DNA from 4 places in the Streptomyces roseifaciens genome. Region 1 is predicted to be linked to each of the others. Evidence: riboswitches for the same ligand, from Rfam matches in the RefSeq annotation. Region 1 holds a riboswitch; each other region holds the start of a gene.
What was found. Region 1 has a riboswitch for cyclic di-AMP ahead of AS857_RS02655 (C40 family peptidase). Riboswitches for the same ligand answer to the same signal wherever they lie in the genome.

Region 1 (4,444 bases):
GCGTGGATGGAACGGCCGGCGATGGCCGCGAGGGTGTCCCCGACGAAGCCGGCCTCGTTGAGGGTGTCGGTGTGGATGGCGAGCTGGGCGCCGCTCTCCTCGCACACGGCCAGGCAGGCGTCGATGACGGCGGGGGTCGCCCCCCAGTCCTCGTGGATCTTGAAGCCGACGGCGCCGGCCCGCAGCTGGGCGCGCATCGAGTCGTACGAGACGGTGTTGCCCTTGCCCAGCAGGCCGATGTTGACGGGGTAGCCCTCCATGGCCTCGAACATCCGGGCAAGGTGCCAGGCTCCGGGGGTGATGGTGGTGGCCTTGCTGCCCTCGGCCGGCCCGGTGCCGCCGCCGAGCAGGGTGGTGACGCCGGAGGCGAGGGCCTCGTCCGCGGCCTGGGGGCAGATGAAGTGGACGTGGGCGTCGACGGCCCCGGCGGTGAGGATCTTGCCGTTGCCGGCGATGACCTCGGTCTCGGGGCCGATGACGAGGTCGGGGTGGACGCCGTCCATGGTGTCGGGGTTGCCGGCCTTGCCGACGCCGGTGATCCGGCCGTCGCGGATGCCGATGTCGGCCTTGACGACGCCCCAGTGGTCGAGGACGAGGGCCCCGGTGATGACGGTGTCGGGGGCCCCGTCCGCCCGGGTCGCGCGGGACTGGCCCATCGACTCGCGGATGACCTTGCCGCCGCCGAAGACGGCCTCGTCGCCGGCGTGCCCGGGCCCGCCGCTGCGGTCCTCCTCGATCTCGACGACGAGGTCGGTGTCGGCGAGGCGGACGCGGTCGCCGACGGTCGGCCCGTAGAGGCCGGCGTAGGCGACGCGGCTGAGTTCAGTCATCGAGCGGTCCCCCGCACTCGCCGCGCAGGCCCTCGACGATGCGCTTGCCGCCGATGGGGACGAGGTCGACCTGGAGGGGGATGCCGGGCTCGAAGCGGACGGCGGTGCCGGCGGCGATGTCGAGGCGCTTGCCGCGGGCCGCCGCGCGGTCGAAGTCGAGGCCGGGGTTGGCCTCGGCGAAGTGGTAGTGCGAGCCGACCTGCACCGGGCGGTCGGCGGCGTTGAGCACGGTGAGCCGGGTGCGGTGCAGCCCCTGGTTGAGGGCCACGGGCTCGGCGGCGTACAGGATTTCTCCGGGGATCATCGCGGGTCCTCCCCGTCAGCAGATCGGTTCGTGAACGGTGACGAGCTTGGTGCCGTCGGGGAAGGTGGCCTCGACCTGGACGTCGTGGAGCATCTCGGGGATGCCCTCCATGACGTCGTCGCGGGTGAGCACCCTGCGCCCGGAGGACATCAGCTCGGCGACGGTGCGGCCGTCCCGGGCGCCTTCGAGGACGTGGACCGTGATCAGGGCCACCGCCTCGGGGTGGTTGAGGAGCAGGCCGCGGGCCTTGCGCTTGGCGGCCACGTCGGCGGCCACGTGCAGGAGCAGTCGTTCCTGCTCGCGCGGGGAGAGTTGCATGCGTCCCACCTCACTGTCGTCCCAGGTGTCCCGGATGGACGCACCGGGACGCCACCCGAGTTCAACACGGTGTTGACCTGGGGTTCTCCGGCCGGTGGCCAGTGATTGCAGATTAGGGCGGAACCTTTTCCAACGCGTTAACTGACTCTTTGCACTGCCATGGCCACGGGTCCGGGCGCCATCTGTCGTCTGCATCTACTGGATCTTCTGGGCCGGATCATGGCCGTCCGTCCGCACGACACGTACCGCCGGCTACGGGCGGCGCAGACCATGGTCGTCGCGGTGGTGCGACGGCGCCGCGGCTCGCATGCCCGTACGAAAGGGGCGAACGGAAGGTGCGAGCGGGTCATGCCGACGCGGACGATACGGGTCCCCGGCGCAGAGCGCCGGGGGCGAAGGGATCTCCGCGCCATGTGCGCCGGAGGGCCTGGGGTCCGCACCCGAATAAACCCCGGTCCCCTCCATGGAGGATCACGGCGTAGACGGGGCGCGGTGATCTATTTGGCGCGGGCGGCCGGATTGCTCGCGGGCCGGTACGAACCGCCGCAGGCCAGCGGCTCAGCCGGCTTGCGCGCACACCATCAAATCACCCCGCGTCCACCGGAATTGCCCAGAAGTGATCAGGCTCACATACCCCTGGTTCCGCTCGGAATCGGCACGGCGGCTGCGCCAAGATCCCTCCGACGACAAGACCCCGCCACCCCGGCGGGGCGGTCCCGGTGGACGCCGAACCCTGCCGCCGCCGGGATGCCGGGTCGACTTCAGGGCAACGGCAGGGATGGAGGACCCAAGAGTGGTGGGACGACCAAGAGTAGTGCGGTCGGCCCTTGGGGTGAAGCCGTTGACAGCGGCCGGGCAACCTTCGCCTGCCCGAACCCGACAGGTCATCCTTCACAGGCGGCTGACGAAGGGTTAGCGCATGGGCGCGCACAAACGTCCGTCAAAGCTGTCCAGGGCCGGTGCCGCATCGGCCCTCACTCTCGCCGCCGTCGGGGCCACCGTGCTGGTTCCGGGCGGCGCGGCAGAGGCGGAGGCGTCGACCGTCTCCACCCAGGCACTGCGGATCGCGGCCTCGAAGCAGGGCTCCCCCTACCAGTGGGGAGCGACCGGACCCTCCCGGTTCGACTGCTCGGGCCTGACGCTCTACTCCTTCAAGCGGGCCGGGAAGTCCCTGCCCCGCACCGCCGCCCAGCAGTACAACAGCACCCGCCACATCCCCCGCTCCGCACGCGAACGCGGCGACCTCGTCTTCTTCGTCTCGGGGCGCGGGATCTACCACGTGGGGATATACAACGGGGACGGCCGCATCTGGCACGCACCCAAGACGGGCGCGGTCGTCCGCCTGGAGCGGATCTGGACCAACAGCGTCCTCTACGGCCGGGTCGGCTGACCCGGCGTCACCGGACCGCCCGGAGACCCCGGAAGGCCGCCCGGTGACACGACTCACCGCAACTCCCCGCACGAGGGCCCGAAGCGGCCCGAGGCCCCCCGCACCGCGTGCGGGGGGCCTGGCCGGCCGGAGGGGAGTTCAGCGCTCTGCGCTGACCGGCACGGTCCAGGGGAGGGAGATCCACACCGTCTTGCCGCCGTCGGAGGTCGGCGTGCAGAACAGCCGCCCGCCGTGCTCCGCGGTGAGACAGCGGATGATCACCATGCCGCGCCCGTTGTCCTGCTGGACCGCGGCGGGCAGCCGCCGGGGGAAGCGCGGGTGGCTGTCGGTGACGCCGATGCGCAGATGCTGATCGCGGTCGAGGCGGACGTCCACGGTGAAGGTGGGCGACTGTCCCCGGGTGTGCTGCACGGCGTTGGTCGCGAGCTCGGAGACGATCAGGCGCACGGTCTCGGAGGTGTCGGTCCCGCCCGGAAGCCCCCAGTCCGCCAGCACCTCCGCGACGTAGCGGCGCGCCGTGGAGACCGAGGCGGGGGCGCTCGGCAGCGTGACGGTGGCTTCTTGGTGGTCTGCCATGGCGGTGGCCCTTTCAGCCGAGGTCCCGCCGAGACCGGACTCCGGTGCACTGCCGCGGAAAATCGGGAAGCGTGCCGAAAGTCGTGGGGGGCATGAGCGGCCTCGGACGGCTCTGCGCGACAGACTGCCACTGATAACGCCTGTGATGGGAGCGATCCCCCAACATATGCATATATCTGTCGCCCGAAGCAGTGAACTCTACGACGAGCGACCGGATTCACGCGGCACACTGGGCTATTGACACTGACGTATGACAGCGACAGTGACCCAGGGGAGGGCCAATGCGGTACGGACCGGCGGTACGCCGCCGCAAGCTGGGGGCGGAGCTGCGCCGCCAGCGCGAACTGGCCGGGCTGACGAGCCTGGAGGCCGCGCGCGCGGTGGGCTGGCACCAGTCGAAGGTCAGCCGGATCGAGACGGGCAGCAGTGGCGTGAAACCTGCGGACGTCGCCCGGCTGCTGGACGCCTACGGGGTCACCGACGCCGAGCTGCGCGCGCTGCTGGGGGCGCTGTGCGGCGCGGGGTCCCCCGAACCGGGCGAGGGTGCGGGGGCCCGGCGCGGCTGGTGGTACGCCTACCGCGACCGGCTGCCGCCCGCCTATCTCGACTTCATCAGCCTGGAGTCGGAGGCCTTGCGGTTAAGCACCCTGGAGACCACCGTGGTGCCCGGCCTGCTGCAGACGCCGGACTACGCCCGCGCCGTGACCCGCGCGGCCCTCGGCGACCCCGCGCCGGAGCAGGTCGAGGAGCTGGTGCGGGTGCGCCTGGCGCGCCAGGCGGTGCTCCGGGGCGAGCAGCCGCTGGAGGTGTGCGCCGTGCTGGACGAGGCCGTACTGCGGCATGAGGTCGGCGGACCGGAGGTCATGGCCGGGCAGTTGCGGCACCTGGTGGAGACGGGATCACTGGGGCACGTGCGGCTGCACGTCCTGCCCTTCTCCAGTGGCGGCCATATCGGCATCACCGGGCCTTTTGTTATTTTCTCATTTCCGCGCATTGCTGATCTGGACGTGGTTGTTCTCGACCACT
Region 2 (4,444 bases), on a different contig from region 1:
CTGGACATCACGCCGGAGGAGGTGCGGCAGGTCGCCCAGGCCCGCCTGCGCCCCGACAACCGCGCCGTGCTGGTGTACGAGCCCACCGAGCCGGCCGCCCCCGCCGCCGACGAGAACGCCGAAGCAGAAGAGGAGACGGCCAAGTGAGCGACGCCCTGGCCGCTGACACCCAGCCTTCCATGGACTTCCACCCCCAGCCCCAGCCAGGGCCGGCGGCCCCCTGGGCCTTCCCCGCCCCCGAGCGCGGCACGCTCCCCAACGGCCTGACGGTGCTGCGCTGCCACCGCCCGGGCCAGCAGGTCGTCGCCGTCGACATCAACGTGGTGGCCCCCCTGGCCGCGGAGCCGGAGGGCCTCGACGGCGTCGCCACCATCATGGCGCGCGCCCTGTCCGAGGGCACCGACAAGCACACCGCCGAGGAGTTCACCGCCGAGCTGGAGCGCTGCGGCGCCACCCTCGACGCCCACGCCGACCACCCCGGCGTGCGCGTGTCCCTGGAGGTCCCCGCCTCCCGGCTCGGCAAGGCCCTCGGCCTCGTGGCCGACGCGCTGCGCGCCCCCGCCTTCCCCGACCACGAGGTCGAGCGGCTGGTGGGCAACCGCCTGGACGAGATCCCGCACGAGCTGGCCAACCCCGCCCGCCGGGCCGCCATGGCGCTCTCCAAGGAGCTCTTCCCGGCCGACTCGCGGATGTCCCGCCCGCGCCAGGGCACCGAGGAGACCGTCGCCCGCATCGACGCCGCCTCCGTGCGGGCCTTCTACGAGGCCCACATGCGCCCCGCCACCACGACCGCCGTGGTCGTCGGCGACTTCACCGGGGTCGACCTCGACGCGGCCCTCGCGGACTCCCTCGGCGCCTGGACGGGTTCCCCGGCCGAGCCGTACCCGCTCAAGCCGGTCACCGCGGACGACACCGGCCGCGTCGTCATCGTGGACCGCCCCGGCGCGGTCCAGACGCAGCTCCTCATCGGCCGCATCGGTGCGGACCGGCACGGCCAGGTCTGGCCCGCCCAGAGCGTCGGCACGTACTGCCTGGGCGGCACCCTCACCTCCCGTCTGGACCGCGTCCTGCGCGAGGAGAAGGGCTACACCTACGGCGTGCGGGCCTTCGGCCAGGTGCTGCTGTCCACCCCGGAGGGCACCGGGGCGGCCATGCTCGCCATCAGCGGCTCGGTGGACACCGCCTCCACCGGCCCCGCGCTGGAGGACCTGTGGACCGTCCTGCGCACCCTCGCCGCCGGGGGCCTGACGGACGAGGAGCGCGACTCCGCCGTGCAGAACCTCGTCGGCGTCGCCCCGCTGAAGTACGAGACGGCGGCGGCCGTCGCGGGCACCCTCGCCGACCAGGTCGAGCAGCACCTGCCGGACGACTTCCAGGGGCGCCTGTACGAGCGCCTCGCCGCGACGGGCACGGTGGAGGCCACCGCCGCCGTGGTGAGCGCCTTCCCGGTCGACCGTCTGGTGACGGTGCTCGTCGGTGACGCCGCGCAGATCGAGGAGCCCGTCCGGGCCCTCGGCATCGGGGAAGTGACCGTGATCACGGGCTGAGGCCCCCCGGCGGGCCGGCCGCACCGGTCGGCCCGTCAACCGGCAGGCACGCGCGCCCCTGAGGCGCGTGTGCCTGCCAAATGTCCGATTTAGCGGAGTGGTTGCACGTCTGCGTTGTGGCGTGGGCCACAAAATGGGGCTTCTGTTTGCCGATCGAAAGTGGCGGCGTCTAGCGTCAAAGCGTCTGTCCGTCAGATGTGCGTCGCATCCGCGGCCCGGGCAGACATCGCCGAGTCCCCGTACGGCGCGAGCCAGGGGAGCCGGGGACCCAAGTGTCCCTGGGGTGAATCGGGCCCCTTTCCGGAGGGATCCGTAGGAGACCTTCCTGCTCCGAACCCGTCAGCTAACCCGGTAGGCGAGAAGGAAGGAAAGGAGTGCCTTCGTGGCATCCAACGAGCCTGCTGCGTACGAGCCTGCTGGGTATGAGCCTGTCGGGTATGAGCCTGCCGCGTACGATCCGCCGCTGGTCCCGGCGTACGTGCCGCCGTACGAGCCGGAGCCCGAGCTTCGGCCGGAGCAGCGGTACGGGTCGGACAGCGCGTACGACCCCGAGTCGCCGTACGCCCCCGCTTCCCACCGTCCCTCCGTCTACAACGCCTTCGGCACGGGCCGAGGCCGCCACCGCGTCGTGAAGCAGCGCGGCGGCACGATGGCCCGCAGCGGCGCGGTGCTCGGCGTGGGCGTCATCGCGGCGGTCGGCGCGGGCGGCATGGCGCACGCCCAGGAGCGCCCGGCGGCGTCCATATCCATGCCCGACCTGGCCCAGCTGCCGGGAGTGGGCTCGTTCTTCGCGGGGAGCGCGGCGGGCTCGGTCGATTCCGCCGCCGCCGAATTCGCCGGTGAGGAAGGCGCGTCGGCCGCTGTGGAGATGGCGGAGAGCGCGGCGGCGGCGGGTGAGGTGCTCCGGGCGAGAATCCTGGAGCAGGCCGACCACCAGCAGGGCGTGGCCGAGGCCGAGGCGCAGGCGGCCCAGGTGAAGCAGGCCGCGGAGACGCAGAAGAAGGCGGCGGAGCGGAAGACGGCTGAGGCGGCTGAGGCGGCGGAGGCGGAGAAGGAGCGGGAGCGAGCTGCAGAACCGGAGGCGCCGCAGGCGCGGGCGGCGGCACCGGAGCAGCAGCAGACGTCGGAGCGACGGACGGCGAAGCAGCAGGCACCGAAGCAACACGTACAGAAGCAACACGTACAGAAGCAGCAGACGCCGAAGAAGCAGCGATCCGCCCGCCAGGCTCCGGCCCCTCAGGCTCCCGCCCCGGCGGCTCGCCACTCCACCTCCGGCGGGTTCAAGCTCCCCCTCGCCTCGTACACCCTGACGGCCGGCTTCGGTCAGGCAGGGAACATGTGGTCCGCGAACCACACGGGGGAGGACTTCGCGGCCCCGACCGGCACGCCGGTGAGGGCGGTCGGCGGCGGCAAGATCGTTCAGGCCGGCTGGGCGGGGGCGTACGGCTACCGCATCGTCCTGAGGCTCGACGACGGTACGGAGCTGTGGTTCTGCCACCTGTCGTCGATGGTCGTCACGTCGGGGAAGGTCGCGCCGGGCCAGGTCATAGGCCGTGTCGGTGCGACGGGCAACGTGACCGGCCCGCACCTGCACCTGGAGGTGCGGCCGGGCGGGGGCGCCCCGATCGACCCGCTGGGGTGGCTGAGGAGCAGGGGCCTGCAGCCGTAGCGGAATACCTGCCCCCGCAGGGACGCTGCAGGAGTACATGGCTGACATTCACAAGAAGATCGGCAATCTCTCCGTCCACCCGTTGGCGCTCGGCGGCAATGTCTTCGGGTGGACAGCGGACGAGGCGGAATCCTTCGCCGTCCTCGACGCGTACGCGGCGGCGGGCGGCAATTTCATCGACACCGCCGACGTCTACTCGGCCTGGGTCCCGGGCAACGAGGGCGGCGAGTCGGAGACCGTCATCGGCAATTGGTTCGCCTCGCGCGGCAACCGTGCCGACATCGTCCTCGCCACGAAGGTCGGCGCGGGCGTCCCGGAGCCGCGGGGCCTGCGTGCATCGGTGATCAAGGCGGGCGTGGAGGAATCCCTCCGCCGCCTGCGCACCGACTACATCGACCTCTACTACACGCACTACGACGACCCGTCGGTACCGGTGGAGGAGTTCATCACCGCTCTCGACGCGCTGGTGAAGGAGGGCAAGGTCCGCGAGATAGCGGCCTCGAACATCACGCCGGAGCGCCTGCAGGAGTCGCTGGAGTTCTCGGAGGCATCGGGCCTGGCGAAGTACGTGGCGATCCAGCCCCACTACAACCTGGTGTCGCGCGACACCTACGAGGGCGACCTGGCGGCGGTGGCGGAGAAGCACGGCCTGGCGGCCGTCCCGTACTTCGCCCTGGCCAAGGGTTTCCTCACGGGCAAGTACCGCCCGGGCACGACGGTGGACAGCGCCCGGGCGGAGGGCGCCGCGGAGTACCTGCAAACGGACCGCGGCCGCCGCGTCCTGACGGCCCTGGACGAGGTGGCAGCGGCCCACGAGGCCGAGCTCGCCACGGTCGCCCTGGCCTGGCTGGCGGCTCAGCCCACCGTGGCGACCCCCTTGGCCAGCGCCCGCACGGTGCAGCAGCTCAAGCCGCTGCTGGCGGTGGTGGACCTGAAGCTGACGGACGCGGAACTGAAGCGCCTGACGGAAGCGTCGGCGTAATCAAGGCGGAGGGCTTCGAGCGGAAGAACACCGCTCGAAGCCCTTCCCTCAAGCCCGGCTCTCGGCCACCCAAGAGGCCAGGGCCACGGCCCCGGCGACCCCGAACACGGCCGGCCAGGCCCCGACCTTCTTGGCAAGCGGATGCGACCCGGCAAACGCGGCAACGTACAGCCCGGTCAGCGCAGCAGCCTTGGGCGCCCCGACCTTCCCGGCCCACTGCCGGGCAGCCACCCCACCGGCCACAGC
Region 3 (4,444 bases), 120 kb from region 1:
GGTTCGACGCCGAGCTCCTCGACCAGCAGCCGCCGCGCCTCGGTGTAGGCGGCGAGCGCGTCGACCTGACGGCCGCAGCGGTAGAGGGCGAGGACCAGCTGGGCGCGCAGCCGCTCGCGCAGCGGGTGCTCGGCGGTGAGCGAGGTGAGCTCGGGGACCAGTTCGGCGTGGCGGCCGAGGGTGAGGGCGCACTCGAAGAGCCCCTCCTGCGCGGCCAGGCGCGCTTCGGAGAGCCGGTCCTGCTGGCGCTCGCAGTAGGGGCCGGGGAGACCGGCTAGTGCGGTGCCGTGCCAGAGGTCCAGTGCGGCGGTGTACGAGGCGTGGGCGGTCGCGATGTCACCGGCGGCGTGGGCGGCGGCGGCCTCGGCGAGGAGGCGTTCGAAGACCCGTGCGTCGACGCGCTCGGGTGCCACGCGCAGGGCGTAGCCTCCGGAGACGGAGACCAGGACGGTGGCGGGAGTGCGGGCGGCGCGGCCGGGTTCGAGGAGGGTGCGCAGGCGCGAGGCGTACGTGCGGACGGTGCCGAGGGCCTGGGGCGGTGCGGCCTCGCCCCAGAGGGCGTCGATGAGCTCGTCGCTGGAGACGGTGGCGCCGCCGCGCAGCAGGAGGACGGCCAGCATGGCGCGCTGCTGGCGCGCGCCCAGGTCCACGTGGTGACCGTCCGCCAGCGCGCGCACCGGGCCGAGCAGCTGGAAGTGGAGCCGGTCTGCGGACGGCTCCGTTGTGTCCCGCATGTTTCCCCCGACCGTGCCCTGCCGGCTCTGTCCGGCGACAGATGGTGACAGTACCTCAGCGCCCGGCAGGGGAGCAGAGGACGGGTGAGGGGCCGTTGATCGTCCGTTGATGGCGCCGTTACATACTGCAGGCACAGTTGTTCCATGCGCATCACAGCGCGCCTGACACAGGAGTTTTCGATATGACCGCTGAGGACCCCAAGAGCACCGAGCAGGCCGGGGCCCCCGCCGAGCAGCCCGCCACGCCGTCCGAGGAGGCGCTCGCGTCCGAGCTGGACAAGCCGGTCGAGCACGTGGAGGGCACCGCGCCGCAGAGCCCGGGCGGCAGCGGCCCGATCCGCCCGACCCACACGACGGGGGCGCAGTAACCGCGAGGCCGGGCCGGGTCCCGCCGTGCGAACGGCGGGACCCGGCCTTCCCTTTGCGGCGCCCCGGTCGTTAAGACTGAGCAAAGAACGCACCGGCGCCGCTCCATGGGCGAACCGCAAGGAGCGAATACCGGACAGGCGCGCCCCGAGCCGTCCGGTCACCGCCCGGCGGCCGTCCACGCCCGTCACTCCCGTTCAGGGGGACGGCTTCCGGTGCCGCTGAGCCGCCGGGGGACTGCGGCCGGCACCCTTCGCACGACCGAATGTCGCTCTTGAACTTCCGCTTGCCTCATCGGGATACTCGCCCGTATCCCGTTCTTGACATGGACGCGACGATCTCATCGGCCTGTCGTGCACCGTGTCCTCACCGATGCGCATCACCTACGCGTCACGCACACGGGTCGCGCACGTGCGTCACGCACGCGCATCGCACCCGCACGTCCTCCACGCCCGGGCACCACCGTGCCGCCGGGCACTCCCCCACAGGAGGTCACGAGTGAAACGTTCCCGCATCTCCACGCGCCGTACGGCCGGCGCCGGCGCGGTGATGGTCGCCCTGACGGCCGCGGCACTGACGCTCCCCGCCGCGCACGCGTCCTCGCCGGCGCCCCGTCAGCTCTCCTCGCCGCAGGCCGCGGAGCTGGCCCAGCGGATATCCGCCGACCTCGGCGCGGACTCGGCCGGTTCGTACTACGACGCCGGGACCGGCAGGCTCGTCGTCGGCGTCCTCGACCAGGATGCGGCGGCCAGGGTACGGGCCGCCGGCGCCGAACCGAGGACCGTGCGCCACTCGGCCGCCGAGCTCGCCTCGGCCCTGCGGACACTGAAGGCGGAGGCGGCCGTTCCGGGCACGGCCTGGTCGGTGGACCCCCGCACCAACAAGGTCGTCGTCACCGCCGACAGCACGGTCACGGGCGCCCGGCAGGACCGGCTCGACAAGGCCGTCGCACAACTCGGCGACAAGGTCGCGGTCAAGAGAACGGCAGGGAAGTTCCGTCCCCTCATCGCGGGCGGCGACGCGATCTGGGGCAGCGGCGTGCGCTGCTCGCTGGGCTTCAACGTCACCAAGGGCGGCAAGCCGTACTTCCTCACGGCCGGGCACTGCGGCAACGCCTCGCGGACGTGGTCCGCGACCCAGGGCGGCGCCCAGATCGGCGTGGTCGAGAGCTCGTCCTTCCCCGGCCACGACTACGCGCTCGTCCGCTACACGTCCACCATCGCCCACCCGAGCGCGGTGGACCTCTACAACGGCGGCACGCAGAACATCGGCAAGGCCGGGGAAGCCGTCGTCGGCGAGAAGGTGCAGCGCAGCGGCAGCACCACCCGGGTCCACGGCGGCGAGGTCACCGCGCTCGACGTGACCGTCAACTACGAGGAGGGGGCGGTCGAGGGCATGATCGGCACCTCGGTCTGCGCCGAACCCGGCGACAGCGGCGGCGCCCTCTTCGACGGTGCCACCGCCCTCGGCCTCACCTCGGGCGGCAGCGGCGACTGCTCCGGCGGCGGAGAGACGTTCTTCCAGCCCGTACCGGCGGCGCTGCAGGCGTACGGGGCCCAGCTGCCCTGAGGCGGGCAGGCGCCGGCCTGACGCCGTGCAGTGACGCGCTCCTCCGGGGAGCCCCTTTCGCGGGGTCCCCGGAGGTATCCGGGCCGGGGTGGGTCGCCCCGGCCCGGTCGGCCGTCGTCGTCCGGCCCGTACCGGGCCGGACCGCCCGGTCAGTTGACCCGGCCGTACCAGACGCTGCCGGACCAGATCTTCTCCAGCCGGACCTTCGCGCCCGGCTTGGGCGAGTGCCAGATCTTGTTGCTACCCGCGTAGATCCCGACGTGGTAGACGTTGCTTCCCGAGTGGAAGAAGACCAGGTCGCCCGCCTGGCGGGAGCCGGCGGAGACGTGCCGGGTCTTGTTGTACTGCGCGGCCGCGGTGCGCGGCAGGGTCTTGCCGGCCTTCTTGAACGAGTAGAGCGTGAGGCCCGAGCAGTCGAACCGGTTGGGACCGGCGGCGCCGTACTGGTAGGGGGAGCCCTGCTTGGAGGCCGCGACCTTCAGGGCGGTGGCGCCCGGAGTGGCCGCGCTCGCCTCGGCCGACATTCCGGGGAGGAGCATCGACGCGGTCACGGTGGCCGCGGTGACCACCGAAGCGGCACCGGCGCGGGACATGAGCGTGGATATGCCAGGGAACGCAGACATGCCAAAACCCTTCGTCATCCGCCTGCGAAAGATGACCTGTCGGGTTCGGGCTGTCGAAGTTGCCCGGCCACCTGAAATGGCTTCACCCCAAGGACCACCGCCATCGTGGTCCGCCGTGCTCGGGTCTCCCGCTCCTGCCGATCCATTCGTTTCTGCTCCGCACCCGGTACGGCGGCAGGACTCGGCGTCCGCCCGGGTCGCCCGCCTCGGTGACGGGATCTTGTTGTTCGATGCACGATCCTGCATCACGGGCCGCCGGAATTCGGAGCCGAAAGGTGCTTCTGTGAACTTCTTCACTTCACGGCGATCCCTGGAACCGGGGTGTTACCCGGCATCACGAGCAACCGGTATTCCCCTTTGTCAAAAGAGAGTTGAAGAACTGATTCGAGTCATCCCGGCGGTGCGCGAAAGGCGAGGTCGCGGGGGCCGCGGCAGGGCGGCAGTAGGGCGTCTTTGCGTCAGAAAGCCGTGGCGGCGGGCTCCGTGCGGTTCGCTTCGGGAGCGCGAGGGTAGCCCTACGGCATGCTCACCCTAGGGATCGAGGAGGAGTATCTTCTGCTCGACCCGGCCACCGCACTGCCGGTACCCCTGGCCGACGAGGTCCGGGCGGCGGTCGACCTGGAACCGGTCGTGAACGAGCGGGAGATTCAGGCGGAGCTGTTGCAGGCCCAGGTGGAAGTCGCCACTCCGGTCTGCTCCGATCTCGCCGAGGCCAGCCGGCACCTGCTGCGGCTGCGCCATGCGGTGAGCTCCGCCGCCAAGCGGTCCGGCTGCCGGATCGCCGCCTGCGGTACGGCGCCGTGCACGGGCCCCGAGCCCATCCCGGTCACCGGCAATCCGCGCTACCTGGCGATGCGGATCCGTGCCGCCCAGCTCGTGGACGAGCAGTTCGTCCACGGGATGCACGTCCATGTCGCCATCCCCGACCGCGAGATGGGCGTCGCGGTCCTCAACCGGGTGCGGCCCTGGCTGCCGGTCCTGGTCGCCATGGCGGGCAACTCCCCGCTGTGGAACGGCCTCGACACCGGCTTCTCCAGCTGGCGGACCGTGGTCTACAGCCGCTGGCCGGTCAGCGGACCGCCCCCCTACTTCGACGGCCTCGCGGACTACGAGGCCCGCATCCAGGCGCTGTTGACGGCCGGGGCGATCGAG
Region 4 (4,444 bases), on a different contig from region 1:
GCGCTCGGACTGGCGGCGCTGGTCGGCGATGTCGGAGCGCTGGGTGACCCACTGGCGCATGGGATAGGCGAGGGCGACGACCAGCGAGCACACGACGAGCGCCAGCAGCGCCGCACGGCCGGTGAGCCGGCTGCGGCGCGGGCCCCGCGCGCGGTAGACGCGGGCCGTGGGGCCCTGGACGAGCACCGAGCCGAGTGCCCTGAGCCTGGTCGCGGTGGAGCGTTCCGCCGCCACTTCGCCTCCCCGAGGTCCTGGTCGCCCGCAGCCTCGCCACGAACGTACGTCCCCGGCCACGGTACGGGACCGTGGCCGGGGACGTGGTGAGGCTGCTCCCCTGAGGCCGTGTCAGGCCTGCGGGTGCGGCCCGCGTCAGCCCTTGAAGCGCGGGAAGGCGCTGCGGCCGGCGTAGACCGCGGCGTCGTCCAGGATCTCCTCGATGCGCAGGAGCTGGTTGTACTTGGCGACGCGCTCGGAGCGGGCCGGGGCGCCGGTCTTGATCTGGCCGCAGTTGGTGGCGACGGCCAGGTCGGCGATGGTGACGTCCTCGGTCTCGCCGGAGCGGTGCGACATCATGCACTTGAAGCCGTTGCGCTGGGCCAGCTCGACGGCGTCCAGGGTCTCGGTCAGCGAGCCGATCTGGTTGACCTTGACCAGCAGGGCGTTGGCGGCGCCCTCCTCGATGCCGCGGCCGAGGCGCTCGGGGTTGGTGACGAACAGGTCGTCACCGACGAGCTGGACCTTGTCGCCGAGCTTCTCGGTGATGGTCTTCCAGCCGTCCCAGTCGTCCTCGAACAGCGGGTCCTCGATGGAGACGAGCGGGTACGCCGCGACGAGCTCGGCGTAGTAGTCCGTCATCTCGGCGGCCGTGCGGTCCTGGCCCTCGAACTTGTAGACGCCGTCCTTGTAGAACTCGGAGGCGGCCACGTCGAGCGCGAGCGCGATGTCCTGGCCGGGGGTGTAGCCGGCCTGCTTGATGGCCTCGAGGATGAGGTCGAGGGCCTCGCGGTTGGAGCCGAGGTTCGGCGCGAAGCCGCCCTCGTCGCCCAGGCCGGTGGACAGGCCCTTGGTCTTCAGCACCGACTTGAGGGTGTGGTAGACCTCGGTGCCCCAGCGCAGGGCCTCGGAGAAGGACTCCGCGCCGATCGGCGCGATCATGAACTCCTGGATGTCCACGTTGGAGTCGGCGTGCGAGCCGCCGTTCAGGATGTTCATCATCGGAACGGGCAGCAGGTGCGCGTTCGGGCCGCCCAGGTAGCGGAACAGCGGCAGGTCGGAGGCCTCGGAGGCGGCGTGCGCGACGGCGAGGGAGACGCCCAGGATGGCGTTGGCGCCGAGCGAGCCCTTGTTGTCGGTGGCGTCCAGGTCGAACATGGCCTGGTCGATCAGGCGCTGCTCGGTGGCGTCGTAGCCGACGAGCTCCGGGCCGATCTGCTCGATGACGGCGAGGACGGCCTTCTCGACGCCCTTGCCCAGGTAACGGTTCTTGTCACCGTCACGGAGCTCGATGGCCTCGAAGGCACCGGTGGAGGCGCCGGACGGCACGGCGGCACGGCCCGTGGAGCCGTCGTCGAGGCCGACCTCGACCTCGACCGTGGGGTTGCCTCGCGAGTCGAGGATCTCGCGAGCTACGACGACGTCGATGGACGGCACGAGGGTCTCCTTCGTGTGTGTCTGTGGTTCTGCAGCACGAGCCTAACGGGCCCCGGAGGCTCGCCTCGCCGTTGGACCGTGTTCCCGGGCCGGAAAAGCCTAAAAAACAGCACAAAAGCCCAGAACACCGTATGAACGGCGGAATTTTTCGCTGAACGGGGAAGCCGAACAGGGAAGCGAGCCGCCTGCGGCGGAGGGGGCGGGGCCCGGAAGAGGCGGATCCGGAAACGGCTGAGCCCCGCTCCGGTGCACGCTCGGGGCAGCGCATCGGAGCGGGGCGGTCCCGCCGGGAGCGGAGAAGGGCGGCCCACCGGAGTGGACCGCCCTGCCGGATCAGCTGAGGTGCAGCTTCTGGCCGACGTAGATCACGTCCGCGTCCTGGACGATGTCCTTGTTGCGGTCGTACAGCTTCTGCCAGCCGCCCTTGACGTGCTGGGCCTCGGCGATCTTGGAGAGGGTGTCGCCCTCCTTGACCTCGTACTCACCGCTGCCGACCTTGTAGGACTGCGTGGAGTGGCCCGGCGCGGTCCGCTTCGGGGCCGGGGCCTCGTCGCGCTCGACGGCCTGCGGGGCGGCCTTCTTCGGCGTGGCCTTCTTCGGCGTGGCCTGGCGCTCGCTGCGGTCCGCGTGGGACTTGCCCGAGACGGTGCCGCCGGTGCGGGAGGACTTGGTGGACTTGCCGGCCGAGCCCGAACCGGAGGGGTCGACGTTCGCCTTCGGGCCACCGGCCGTCAGGCCGCCGGCACCGGCGCAGCCCCAGGCGCCCGGGCCCTGCATGGCGAGCAGCTTCTCGGCCACGGCGATCTGGGCGCTCTTGGAGGCGTGGTCGGCGCGGTCGGCGTACTTCTGGCCACCGGCGGCGTTCCAGGAGGACTGCGAGAACTGCAGACCGCCGTAGTAGCCGTTGCCGGTGTTGATGGACCAGTTGCCACCGGACTCGCACTGGGCGACCTTGTCCCACGTCGAAACGGAGGCGGCGTTGGCGGAGGTGGCGACCATCAGCGGGGCGGCGACAGCTGCGCCGGTGACACCGGCGAGCGTGAAGATGCGGACGGCCTTGGACGGACGACGGTGCTTGCCCTTGGACATGAGTCGTTTCCTCACCGACGCCTACGAGGTGAGCTGTCGGGTTCGGGCTGTGAGTTCGCCCGGCTTCGTGTGCGAGCACACTCGGCTTCACCCCTAGCCGGTCCCGGACCCGCGGCTTTCGCCGAGGAGCCGTTTCCGGCGCCTACCTTGGTTCCCCCGCTCCTGCCTACGGCGCTTGCGCGACGACTCCCCCGATCGCCGGCAGGATTCGGCGTGGCGACCGTGGTGCCCGCGGTGGCGAGCGGTCACGACGGTAAACACAGTCGCGGCAAGGGTTCAAACCCCTCTTTCCAGCCACAGTTGCCCCTGGTTACCCAGGGGAACAACGCGTTTCCGCAGGTGAGAGACGGTTTGCCAGTTTCGGGAAGACCGCATTCCGCCATCAGGCAAAGAGACCCATGTCTCACTTTCGACTGGAACGGACATTCGCCGCGAACTGCCGGTCTATTTACCGACCTCGAGCCTCTGACCAGGACGGATCAGGTCGGGATCGGTTCCGACCGCTTTCTCATTGCGCTGATACAGAGACTGCCAACCTCCCTTGACCGCATGCTGCTCGGCGATGGCTGACAGGTTGTCACCGGGGCGCACGGTGTAGTCGGTGGGCGTGGGACTGCCGGTGCGTGCATCGCCGCCGCCCCGCGACGTACGACCCTCGTCCTCCGAACGCGACGGGTCGGCACGGTGCTTGCCCGTGCCCGTGCCGTCCTCGCCGGGCGTCCGCCCCGCGGGCGAACCGGAATCGCCGGCAGCGGGCGTGGCCGGACCGCCCGGGATCTGAGTCGGGTCGTCCGTGGGGGACGTCGAAGGCTTGCGGTGCCGGCCTTCCTGCGGCTCACCGGACTGCCCGTCGGACGGCTTGCCCGAGGCGTCGGGTGACGGCGCGTCGGACGACGGGCTGCCGGAGGGCCGGCCGGACGGCTGACCGGAGGACCGGCCCGGCGACGGCTGACCGGTCGACGGCTGCCCCGAAGGCTGCGTGGAGGGGTCGGCCGAGGGGCTCGTCGAGGACCCCGGCGACGGCTTTCCGGACGGCGAGGGAGACGTGGACGCGTCAGAAGGCTTGCCGTGCTCGGAGGGCTCGGACGGCTCGGACGGCGTGGAGTGCGAAGTGGTGCGCTCCGGGGCGCGTGAAGGCGTCGAGTCGCTCGCGGGGGCGTGTGTGCCGCCCGGGTTGACCTCCGCCGGGGTGCTGCCCGAGGTGAGGCCGGCGCTCGCCGCGCAGCTCGACCAGGGGCTGGTGCCGCCGCTCTCGAGAATCTTCTCGGCGACGGTGATCTGCTGCGCACGGCTGGCGAGGTCGGGCCGGGGGGCGTACTCCCGTCCGCCGTGGCGCTCCCAGAGGTCCTGGGTCAGCTGCAGTCCCCCGTAGGTCCCGTTGCCGGAGTTGGCGCTCCACAGGCCTCCACTCTCGCACTGGGCGACACGGTCCCAGGTGCCGGCGTCGGCTGCCGTCGCGCCGGTGGCCGCCAGCAGCGGCAGGGCGATCCCGGAGGCGGTCACCCCCGCGGCGACCACGATGGCGGGTATCTGACGGGGGCGGCGATGTCGACCGTTTCCGGGTCTCATGGGCGGTTGCCTCTCGTTCGGCGGCGAATGGTGGTTGAAGATAGCGACGGGCCACCGGAGTCACAAGCCGATGTAGCGGAGGTCACGCCGAGATCACGCCGACTGACGCGAGGTCAGGCAGGCGACTCCTCCTGGG

Region 2: another riboswitch for cyclic di-AMP. It lies ahead of AS857_RS33895 (M23 family metallopeptidase); the one in region 1 lies ahead of AS857_RS02655 (C40 family peptidase).
Region 3: another riboswitch for cyclic di-AMP. It lies ahead of AS857_RS03155 (C40 family peptidase); the one in region 1 lies ahead of AS857_RS02655 (C40 family peptidase).
Region 4: another riboswitch for cyclic di-AMP. It lies ahead of AS857_RS31865 (LysM peptidoglycan-binding domain-containing protein); the one in region 1 lies ahead of AS857_RS02655 (C40 family peptidase).

Annotation. Positions count from the first base shown of each region.
Region 1 is NZ_LNBE01000002.1:179,233-183,676, reverse strand. It holds gene AS857_RS02670 (urease subunit alpha) at 1-830, opposite strand, end outside; gene AS857_RS02665 (urease subunit beta) at 823-1,134, opposite strand; gene AS857_RS02660 (urease subunit gamma) at 1,150-1,452, opposite strand; cyclic di-AMP (ydaO/yuaA leader) riboswitch at 2,176-2,367, shown strand; gene AS857_RS02655 (C40 family peptidase) at 2,372-2,842, shown strand; gene AS857_RS02650 (ATP-binding protein) at 2,981-3,418, opposite strand; gene AS857_RS02645 (helix-turn-helix domain-containing protein) at 3,700-4,444, shown strand, end outside.
Region 2 is NZ_LNBE01000005.1:108,296-112,739, forward strand. It holds gene AS857_RS33885 (M16 family metallopeptidase) at 1-147, shown strand, start outside; gene AS857_RS33890 (M16 family metallopeptidase) at 180-1,547, shown strand; cyclic di-AMP (ydaO/yuaA leader) riboswitch at 1,765-1,920, shown strand; gene AS857_RS33895 (M23 family metallopeptidase) at 1,930-3,216, shown strand; gene AS857_RS33900 (aldo/keto reductase) at 3,254-4,198, shown strand; gene AS857_RS41720 (hypothetical protein) at 4,247-4,444, opposite strand, start outside.
Region 3 is NZ_LNBE01000002.1:299,032-303,475, reverse strand. It holds gene AS857_RS03170 (AfsR/SARP family transcriptional regulator) at 1-734, opposite strand, end outside; gene AS857_RS03165 (hypothetical protein) at 917-1,102, shown strand; gene AS857_RS03160 (S1 family peptidase) at 1,599-2,669, shown strand; gene AS857_RS03155 (C40 family peptidase) at 2,819-3,292, opposite strand; cyclic di-AMP (ydaO/yuaA leader) riboswitch at 3,297-3,459, opposite strand; gene AS857_RS03150 (carboxylate-amine ligase) at 3,815-4,444, shown strand, end outside.
Region 4 is NZ_LNBE01000004.1:3,280,151-3,284,594, forward strand. It holds gene AS857_RS31855 (FtsB family cell division protein) at 1-234, opposite strand, end outside; gene eno (phosphopyruvate hydratase) at 370-1,650, opposite strand; gene AS857_RS31865 (LysM peptidoglycan-binding domain-containing protein) at 1,984-2,739, opposite strand; cyclic di-AMP (ydaO/yuaA leader) riboswitch at 2,743-2,923, opposite strand; gene AS857_RS31870 (transglycosylase family protein) at 3,184-4,257, opposite strand; gene AS857_RS31875 (cytochrome P450 family protein) at 4,422-4,444, opposite strand, start outside.